Regions from separate parts of the Allobosea sp. F3-2 genome, predicted to be linked through region 1. Evidence: predicted binding sites of a transcription regulator. Region 1 holds the regulator's gene; each other region holds the start of a gene.
What was found. Region 1 encodes PhoB, which activates phosphate uptake and scavenging genes when phosphate is short. Its sites were predicted from a motif close to TGTCATNNANCTGTCAT; they were not measured.
Positions count from the first base shown of each region.

Region 2: FQV39_RS28280 (BtaA family protein) is a predicted target of PhoB. The motif match lies at 1,421-1,437, and genes of this name have one in related genera.
Region 3: FQV39_RS15720 (alkaline phosphatase) is a predicted target of PhoB. The motif match lies at 1,817-1,833, and genes of this name have one in related genera.

Region 1 covers NZ_CP042331.1:5,486,817-5,490,086, reverse strand. The annotation lists gene FQV39_RS25400 (LysR family transcriptional regulator) at 1-370, shown strand, start outside; gene FQV39_RS25395 (SpoIIAA family protein) at 425-811, shown strand; gene FQV39_RS25390 (DUF3175 domain-containing protein) at 828-1,112, shown strand; gene FQV39_RS25385 (hypothetical protein) at 1,158-1,361, opposite strand; gene FQV39_RS25380 (hypothetical protein) at 1,374-1,553, opposite strand; gene phoB (phosphate regulon transcriptional regulator PhoB) at 1,661-2,359, opposite strand; gene phoU (phosphate signaling complex protein PhoU) at 2,625-3,270, opposite strand, start outside.
Region 2 covers NZ_CP042331.1:6,074,358-6,077,627, forward strand. The annotation lists gene FQV39_RS28270 (acyl-CoA dehydrogenase family protein) at 1-680, shown strand, start outside; gene msrB (peptide-methionine (R)-S-oxide reductase MsrB) at 847-1,278, opposite strand; gene FQV39_RS28280 (BtaA family protein) at 1,625-2,848, shown strand; gene FQV39_RS28285 (class I SAM-dependent methyltransferase) at 2,845-3,270, shown strand, end outside.
Region 3 covers NZ_CP042331.1:3,393,584-3,396,853, forward strand. The annotation lists gene FQV39_RS15710 (amino acid ABC transporter substrate-binding protein) at 1-487, shown strand, start outside; gene FQV39_RS15715 (Ldh family oxidoreductase) at 579-1,670, shown strand; gene FQV39_RS15720 (alkaline phosphatase) at 1,889-3,270, shown strand, end outside.

The DNA of each region.
Region 1 (3,270 bases):
CGACATCCAGAAGATGACGCTGCTGCAGCATTTCCAGATGCCGACCTTCTGGGCCGAGTTCACCGAGGCGCACGACCTGCGTGGTGCCGTGCCGGAGCATACCGTACGCTACGGCTATTACTCCGTCATCATCAGCGCCGCCGTCGCGGGTTTGGGCGTCGCGCTGACGCCGCGCTGCTACGTGGCGGACGAGTTGGCCTCGGGCGCGCTCGTCAACCCGCTCGGCCTCGGCTTCACCAGCGCGACGGGCTGCTGGCTCACGCACCCGCTGGGCCAGCCTCATCGCCCCGGCCTCGATGAATTCATCGGCTGGCTGCGCTCCGAGGCATCCCGGTTCGACGCCGCCACCCGTGCTCCCGTGGCGGCCTGATCATCGCAGGAAACTTCAACTCTTGCTCCGCGTTGTCTTGAGCAAGGAGGAGCCATGTTCACCATTCTGCCTGCCCCTGACCATGTCGGCGCCTACCGCCTGTCGCAGACGCTGACCAGCGACGATCTCGATGGGATCGTGGCCGATATCGAGGCGAAGCTCGCACGACACGAGAAAGTCGGCATCCTCGCCGACCTCACCGATTTCACCGATATGACATTGGCTGCCGCCTGGAAGGATGCGCGCTACAGCCTCGGCAAGCTCTGGGAGCTGCAACGCTTCCCGCGCGAGGCGGTGATCACCGACAGGGGCTGGCTCACCGCCTTCGTCGACCTGCTCAACCCCGCGATCCCCTTCGTGACCGTCCGCACATTCAAACCGGAGGAGTACGAAACGGCGCTGACCTGGGCCGGTGACATCGAGGGCGGACCGAATGCCTGACTGACAGGAGGACGCCATGCCCGCCCACAAACACAGGTGGTCGGCCGATATCACCAGCAGGAGCAACGCGCTCGATCTCGAGAAGGCCGTGTTCAAGCAAGGCGATCCGCGACGGATCGCGCGTTCGCTGAAGCGGTCGGCCGAACACAGCCGCCGGCGCAAGTCGAGCCCCTACCGTTCGGCGATGTCGATGCTGACCTTCTACATCAACCGCGCCGGCCGGAAGCTGACGGCCGAACGGCGAAAGACGCTGGAAGCGGCCAAGCATAGCTTGCGCCGCCTCTTCCACCGCGACGGCTGAGGCTCCCTGCCGGAATCCTTCAGGGATCATCCTGAAGAGGGATTCTCACGGAGACCTGCCACCCTTGCGGGCCGGATCGTGCCCATGGTGGCTGTCGCGCTCGCCACCGCCTCCCGAAACGCGAGAGTGCTGCCGTTTTTCATCGTCGGCCGGCGGCTTGCGGATCTCCGGCGGTTTCTTCGCATTCTGATGGGCGGCGCCGGGGCCACCATGCCGGATGGTTTGCGGCGCCTTGGTCGAGGTCGACATTAGGCAGCCTCCTCAACGGTCCTGCTGGAACCCCTGATGGGTCGTGTTGATGCGGGTATTGCCCTGCTGGCCCTGCTGGTCAGGCTGGCTCGGCCGGCGCTCGCCACCCCTGGCGCTACGCACATCCCGCTCCACATGATCCGGCCCGCCCGGGCCCTTGTCGCTTCGACTGGCCGGCGGGATGGGCGGCATCTTGCTCACGGCGACCTCCTCTGGCTCGCGTTGACATTCAGGATCAACGCGAGCGGGGAGGCAAGGTTCACCGCAAGTTGCGAATGAGGGTGCAGCTGGAGCGCCGCTCAGCTGCGCGCGAAAGTCTCGTCGAAGGCGTAGCCGGCGCCGCGCACCGTACGCAGCGGATCCTTGGAGTTGGCGGGCGTGATCGCCTTGCGCAGCCGGCCGACATGGACGTCGACGGTGCGCTCGTCGATATAGACGTCACGGCCCCAGACGGCGTCGAGGAGCTGCGCGCGCGAGTAAACGCGGCCCGGCGCCTGCATCAGGAATTCCAGCAGCCTGAACTCGGTCGGGCCGAGATGCAGTTCGCTGCCGGCGCGGCGGACCCGCCGCGTGGTGCGATCGAGTTCGAGGTCGCCGGCGGCGAGCAGTCCTGCAACATGGCCAGGCTTGGCGCGGCGCAGCAGAGCCTGGATGCGCGCGATCAGTTCCGGCAACGAAAACGGCTTCACCACATAGTCGTCGGCGCCGGTCGCGAGCCCGCGCACGCGCTCGGTCTCCTCGCCGCGTGCGGTCAGCATGATGATCGGCACGCGCTCGGTATCGCGCCGCGAGCGCAGCCGGCGGCAAAGCTCGATGCCGGAGAGGCCCGGCAGCATCCAGTCGAGCAACACGAGATCGGGCGTGTGATCGCGCAGATGCAGTTCGGCATCGTCCCCGCGCGCAACGCTATCCACCGCGAAGCCCTCGGCTTCGAGGTTGTAGCGCAGCAGCAGGGTCAATGGCTCCTCGTCCTCGACGATCAGGATGCGTGCGGCCATGGCGCGGTTCCGATTGGGTTTGTTCTGACGAAGGGCGCAGGGAATCCCTCCCCCTTGTGGGGAGGGGCAGGGGTGGGGGGCGAACGACCGGGCGAGCGCTCACCAGGCGGGACGCCCCCCATCCCCATACCCTTCCCCACATCGAAGTCGGCTGTTGCCGACTTCGACATCAGGAAATGCCCATCTCGGGTAAGCCCGAGATGGGTGGGGAAAGAAGGAGCCTTCCTCGGCCCGCGGCTCACAATCCGCAATCGTCCCCTCCAACCTAGCTGCCCGTGACCGCCTCGACTTCGATATTGGTCGTGTCGAGCTTCGGCCGGTTCACGTCGAGCGAGTCGCCGGTGATGAGATAATGGATCGTCTCGGCGATGTTGGTGGTGTGGTCGCCGATGCGTTCGATGTTCTTGGCGCAGAACAGCAGATGCGTGCAGAAGGTGATGTTGCGCGGATCTTCCATCATGTAGGTCAGGAGTTCGCGGAACAGCGAGGTGTAGAGCGCGTCGATTTCGTCGTCGCGGCGCCAGACCTCGAGCGCCTTTTGCTCGTTGCCGGCGGCATAGGCGTCAAGCACGTCCTTGAGCTGCGCCTGTACGAGGCGGCTGATGTGCTCGAGCCCGACCACCGCGCGATGCGGCGGCTGGAACTGGCCGGCGATGGCGACGGCGCGCTTGGCGATGTTCTTGGCGAGATCGCCGACGCGCTCGATGTCGGCGGCGATGCGGATCGCCGAGATCAGTTCGCGCAGGTCGTTGGCGAGCGGCTGGCGCCGGGCGATGGTCAAAACCGCCTTTTCCTCGACCTCGCGCTGGAGGTTGTCGAGGCGCTGGTCGGCGGTGATGATCTTCTGGGCAAGGCCGGTATCGCGGCGCACCAGCGCCACGGTGGAGTCGCCGAGCATGCGTTCGGCCATG
Region 2 (3,270 bases), 590 kb from region 1:
AGCATCGCCGTGCCTTCCAGAAGGCGCTGATCGACCAGCCGATCATGCAGAACGTGCTCGCGGACATCGCCATCGAGGCCGAGGCTGCGGCCTGGCTTGCCTTCCGGCTGTTCGCGGCGCTCGACCGGCAGGAGGACTCGCAGAGCGAGCGGCTGCTGGCGCGGGTCGGGGCGCCGATCGCGAAATACTGGATCACGCGACGGGCGCCGGCCGTCGTCACCGAGGCGCTGGAATGCCTTGGCGGCAACGGCTTCATCGAGGAGAATCCGATGGCGCGGCTTTATCGCGAGGCGCCGCTCAACGCGATCTGGGAAGGCTCGGGCAACGTCATCTGCCTCGACGTGCTGCGCTCGCTAGCGCGGGAGGAGGGGGCGGTCGACGTGCTACGGGCGGAGCTGCTAGCCGCTGCGGGGGCGGACAAGCGCTACGATGCGGCGCTGAAGCGGCTTGAGGGCGAACTGCCGGAAATGATCCGCAACGAAGGGCAGGCACGGCGATTGACGGAGAGATTGGCGTTGCTGCTGCAGGCCTCGCTGCTGCTGCGGTTCGCATCGACTGCCGTGGCCGATGCCTTCGTCGCCACACGGCTAGCTGGCGGCTGGTCGGGGCAGTTCGGGGACTTGCCGCCGGCTGTCGATGCGGCGGCGCTGGCGCGACGGGTGGTGCCGGTGGTTTCGTAGAGCGCATCGTCATTCCGGGACAGGCCGAAGGCCTGAGCCCGGAACCCATGAACATCGGTTTGGCCGGAGAATCCTGCAGCTTACCGCCTCACTTTTCTCTCCCAGCGTGGTGTTCATGGGTTCCGGGCTCGCCGCTTCGCGGCGCCCCGGAATGACGAAGAGTGCGTCAAGCCGCTTCCGGCTCGAAATTCATCGCCACGCCGTTGATGCAGTAGCGCAGGCCGGTGGGCGGCGGCCCGTCCGGAAAGACGTGGCCGAGATGGCCGCCGCAATTGGCGCAATGCACCTCGACGCGGTGCATGCCGTAGCTGAAGTCTTCCGAGGCGCCGACGGCTCCCTCCAGCGGTTGGTCGAAGCTCGGCCAGCCGGTGCCGCTCTCGAACTTCTTGCCCGATCTGAACAGCTTCTGGCCGCAGCCGGCGCAGGAGAAGGTGCCGGCGCGCTTCTCGTAGTTGAGCGCGCAGGAGCCCGCCCGCTCCGTGCCATGGCCACGCAGGATCTGATACTGCTCCGGCGTCAGCCGCTCGCGCCATTGCGCATCGGTCAGCTGGAAGGGGAAGGTCTCGTCCTGCTTCTTCGGCTCGCCGAACATGCTCATCAGACCCATTGCGATCTCCTTGTCAGCGGGGCGGTGGGGCGCCTCATCGGCTTTCGTGCCGCCAATATGGCGTCTCATGCGCCGGATTTCAGCCCCGCCGATTGCCGGCAATTTCACCATGCCGTGGCAATCGCCGGGGCACCGTCACCTGACCGTCACGCGACTCCTCTAGATCGCCGCGCGTCCATTCGGACGCGATGTGGCGATCTATCCCTTTGCTTAAGCATCGGATTTGCCCGGAAAGTGGCTTCCACTTTCCGGTCCGATGCTAGCAGGCCCGCCACCCGCAAAGAGAGGAAAACCTGTGACGCAACAGGCGATGCAAACCGCGCGCGCGGCCCGCCGCATGACGAGTTCGGGCCTGGGACTGGCCGTCCGGCGCAGCAAGACGCTGTCGAAGGCGGGCATGCTGGAGTGGCTCTTCGCCCGCGCCTTCTCTGGCCTGGTCTATCCGCAGATCTGGGAAGATCCGGTCGTCGACATGGCGGCGCTGCAGCTCAAGGCCGACGACCATGTCGTGGCGATCGCCTCCGGCTCCTGCAACATCCTCTCCTATCTGACGGCCGCGCCGATCCGCGTCAGCGCCGTCGATCTCAACGGCGCGCATATCGCGCTCGGCCGGCTGAAGCTCGCGGCTCTGGCGAAGATGGAAAAGCAGGAGGATTTCCTGCGCTTCTTCGGCCGGGCGAATGCGCGCGACAATGTCGGCGTCTACGACCGTGAAATCGCGCCGCATCTCGATGCCGTTTCGCGCGGCTATTGGGAGGGGCGAGGCCTCAATGGGCGCCGCCGGATCAACCTCTTCGCCAAGGGCTTCTATCGCTACGGCCTGCTCGGCCGCTTCATCGGCACCGGCCATGTGCTGGCGCGGGCGCTGGGCGGCAATCCGCGCGCGATGCTGGCGGCGCGCGCCCTTGCCGAGCAGCGGGCGCTCTATGAGCAGCATCTCGCGCCGGTCTTCGAGCGCAAGCTGGTGCGCTGGCTCGTGCGCCAGCCGGCCTCGCTCTATGGGCTCGGCATCCCGCCGGCGCAGTACAAGGCGCTGGCCGCCGATGGCGAGGACGGCATTCTCGGCGCGCTGAAGCTGAGGCTCGAGCGTCTGGCCTGCGATTTCGACCTGAAGGATAATTACTTCGCCCAGCAGGCCTTCGGCCGGCGCTATGGCGAAGGGGCGGATGCGGCCTTCCCGCCCTATCTGCAGCCGCAGCATTTCGCGGCGGTGAAGGAGCGGGCGCCGGGCGTCTCCTATCGCCAGAGCGCGGTCACGGCATTCCTGGAAGACCAGCCGGCCGAGAGCTGTGACGCCTATGTGCTGCTCGATGCGCAGGACTGGATGAACGACGCTGATCTTACGGCGCTATGGTCGCAGATCACGCGCACGGCCCGGCCGGGCGCGCGGGTGATCTTCCGCACAGCGGCCGACGAGCGTCTGCTGCCCGGCCGGATACCCGCTGCGATCCTCGACCAGTGGCATTATGAGGAAGAGCGCAGCCGCGATCTCTGCCGGCAGGATCGCGCGGCGATCTATGGCGGCTTCCACCTCTATGTGCTGAAGGGGCAGGCCCGGTGAACGCGGCCGAGGCGCCAGCAGGCTCCGCCGCCGGGCTGATGGACCGGATCTACCGGCATCAGCGCCATATCTACGATGCCAGCCGGAAGTTCTACCTGCTCGGCCGCGACCAGTTGATCGACGGGCTGCAGCCGCCTCCCGGCGCTACGGTCCTGGAGATCGGCTGTGGCACCGGGCGCAATCTGATCCGGATCGCGAGGCGTTACCCATCCTGCGTCTGCTACGGGCTCGACGTCTCCAGCGAGATGCTGGCGACGGCGCGCGCGTCGGTTGCGAAGGCGGGTTTGGAAGATCGCATCCGGCTCGCCCAGGCCGACGCCACCGATTTCTACCCGCAGGCGCTGTTCGGCCTTCAGGGCTTCGACCGGATCGTGATCTCCTACGCGCTGTCGATGATCCCGCCCTGGCAGGGCGTCGTCGCC
Region 3 (3,270 bases), 2.1 Mb from region 1:
CGGCGATCAGGTTGCCAAGGCCTTCGAATCCGGCCGCTGCGACGTGTTCAGCAACGACATCTCCGCGCTCTCCGCCTATCGGCTCAAGCTGGTCAACCCGGCCGAATACGTCATCCTGCCGGAGCTGATCTCGAAGGAGCCGCTCGGCCCGGTCGTGCGGCAGGGCGATGAAGCCTGGACCAGCATCGTCCGTTGGTCGCTCTACGCCATGGTCGCGGCCGAAGAGCTCGGCATCACCGCCGCCAATGCCGATGAGCAGAAGCGTACCGGCTCGCCCGAGGCGCAGCGGCTGCTCGGAGGCAACGGCAATTTCGGCGAGTCGATGGGGCTGAAGCCGGACTGGGCCCTGCAGATCGTCAAGCAGGTCGGCAATTACGGCGAGGTCTATGAGCGCAATGTCGGCACCGGCTCGAAGCTCGGCATCGGGCGTGGCCTGAACAAGCTCTGGACCGCCGGCGGCCTGCAATACGCTCCTCCAGTGCGCTGAGCGGCATCGCCCCGATCCGGCTTCGCCGGGGTTTGAAAGCTGATTTGCACGTCCGGTCATCGCGCCGGGCGTGCTGCATCGAGGGGAGCCGATGTCGGTTTCGGATGCCTATCCGGAGGAAGTCCTGAAAGGTCTCGCCGTCGCGCTGCTCGAAGCGGCCGGAGCGCCGCCCGATAACGCGGCTCTGGTGGCCGAGGCTCTCCTCGACGCGGATATCGAGGAAATGGCCTCGCACGGCCTGCTGCATCTGCCGATGTATCTCGACCGCATCGCGGGAGGCTCCGTCGATCCGGGTGCCAGGGGCGAGATCGTCACGGATCTGGGTTCTCGCCTGACGATCGATGCCGGGAACGGGCTGGGGCAGGTCACGGCCGAGCGGGCCTGCGAGATCGCAACGACACGCGCCGCCGCGCATGGCCTTGCCGTGGTGGCCGTCCGCAACGCCTTTCATTTCGGCGCCGCCGGACGCTTCGCGCGGAAGATCGCGTCGACCGGGCAGATCGGCATCGTCATGGCCAATACACGGCCCATGCTGCCGGCTCCCGGCGGTGTCGAAGCCGTCGTCGGCAACAATCCGCTGTCGATCGCGGTCCCGACGGGCGGCGAGCCCATCACGCTCGACTTCGCCATGAGCGCTGGCGCCATGGGCAAGATCAGGCTGGCCGCGAGCAAGGGAGAGCCGATTCCGGACGGCTGGGCGCAGACGGCCGAGGGCAAGCCGACATGCGACGCGCTCGAAGCACTGAAGGGGACGCTCCTGCCCGCTGCGGGGGCCAAGGGGTTCGGGCTTGCCGTGATGATCGATCTTCTGGCCGGGGGCCTGTCGGCTGGCGGCATCGGCGAGGCCGTGCAGCCGCTCTACGGCGATACCGCCCGCCCCTATGCGAGCGCAAACCTGTTCATGGCGATCCAGATCGAGGGCATGCGGCCAATCGCGGAATTCGAGGCGGCCGCCTCCGGATTTGCCGATAAAATCCGAGGTTCACGGACCGCTTCCGGAGGAAGGCCCGTGCGCCTTCCCGGCGATCGCGCAGCCCAGGCGCGGAGCCGCTTCGATGGCTTCTGCCGTCTAGGACAGGAAACTCTCGAAGCACTCAAAAGCCGCGCTCGCCGCCTCGGCGTCACGATCCCCGTCGCGCTCACGGACGAAGGCAAGGGCCGATCAGATTACGACAGGCGTTGATCGCAATCCTGCGGTCTCCGCCGCAAAGGCTGCCGCCCGATTATTCAAAGAAGGCACCGTTGGGGCAGACACATCCACCGTATTGCCGTCACCCCCAGGACCGATTGGATCGACGGGTCCCGAAATCGCGCTGAGTCTGTCACGAGTTTGATCAAACTGTCACGTTCCGGTCTTAGGCGAGGTCGACCGGCACGAGCCTTTTCTGGCGGAGAACCACAATGCGCGCATATCACTGGCTGGCGGCGATCCTTGCCGCGGGCGTAGCGGGAGGGTCCGCCGCTGCGCAGACCATCTATCCGATCGACCGTGCCGAAATCCTCGAAGGCTCGCGGTTCGACTTCAAAGTCGAATTCCCGAACGCACCGACCTCTGCCGATGTGAACGTCACCATCAACGGCAAGCCTGCCGCCGAGGTGCTCGGCCGTCCGACCAACTTCATCCAGAGCGAGGAAGGCCAGAAGCATTCCGCCCTGTGGCTGCGCGGCGCTTCGCTGCCCGCCGGCCGCTATGTGGTCGAAGCCACGCAGGGCGACAACAAGGCTACTGTGAACTGGGATGTCTTCGCAACCGCCCAGCCGCGCCGCGCCAAGAACGTCATCCTCTTCATCGGCGACGGCATGTCGGTCGCCAACCGTACCGCCGCCCGCATCCTCTCCAAGGGCTGGAAGGAAGGCAAATACGATGGCGAGCTCGCCATGGACGACATGCCGAACATGGCGCTGATCTCGACCTCCGGCACCGACTCGATCGTCACCGACAGCGCGAACTCGGCAAGCGCTTACACCACCGGCCACAAGTCCTGCGTCAATGCGCTCGGCATCTACTGCGCCAAGAACGCGCTGACGCTTGACCACCCCAAGGTCGAGACGATTTCCGAGATCATCAAGCGCCACCGCACCGGCATGGCGATCGGCGTCGTCACCAATTCGGAGATCGAGGACGCGACGCCGGCCTCGATGATCGCCCATACGCGCCGGCGCTCCGACTACAACGACATCGTCAAGATGTTCTTCGACGTGAAGCCGGACGTGATCATGGGCGGCGGCTCGCCGAACTTCCTGCCCAAGTCGACTCCGGGCACGAAGCGCACAGACGATCTCGACTTCATCGCCAAGTTCAAGGAGGCCGGCTACACGCTGGCGACTACGAAGACCGAGATGAACGCCGCCGTCACGGGCGGCGCCAAGAAACTGCTCGGCCTCTACAACACCTCCAATATCGACGGCGCCTTCGACCTGCGCCTTGCCAAGAAGGGCTCGATCGCGAAATTCCCGGACCAGCCCGACGTGGTCGAGCAGACCAAGGCGGCGATCGAGATGCTCAAGGGCGCCGAGGACGGCTTCTTCCTGATGGTGGAGTCGGCCCGCATCGACAAGTACAGCCACTCCCTCGACTGGGAGCGCTCCGTGTTCGACACGATCATGCTCGACAATGCGGTGAAGGTCGCCAAGGACTTCGCCGGCGAGCGCAACGACACACTGATCATCGTCGTGCCGGACCACGCTCACGCCGTCTCGATCATCGGCACCTATGATGACGACCGCCCGGGCCAGCTGCTGCGCGACAAGCTCGGCACCTACGCCGACTCCGTACCGCCGAA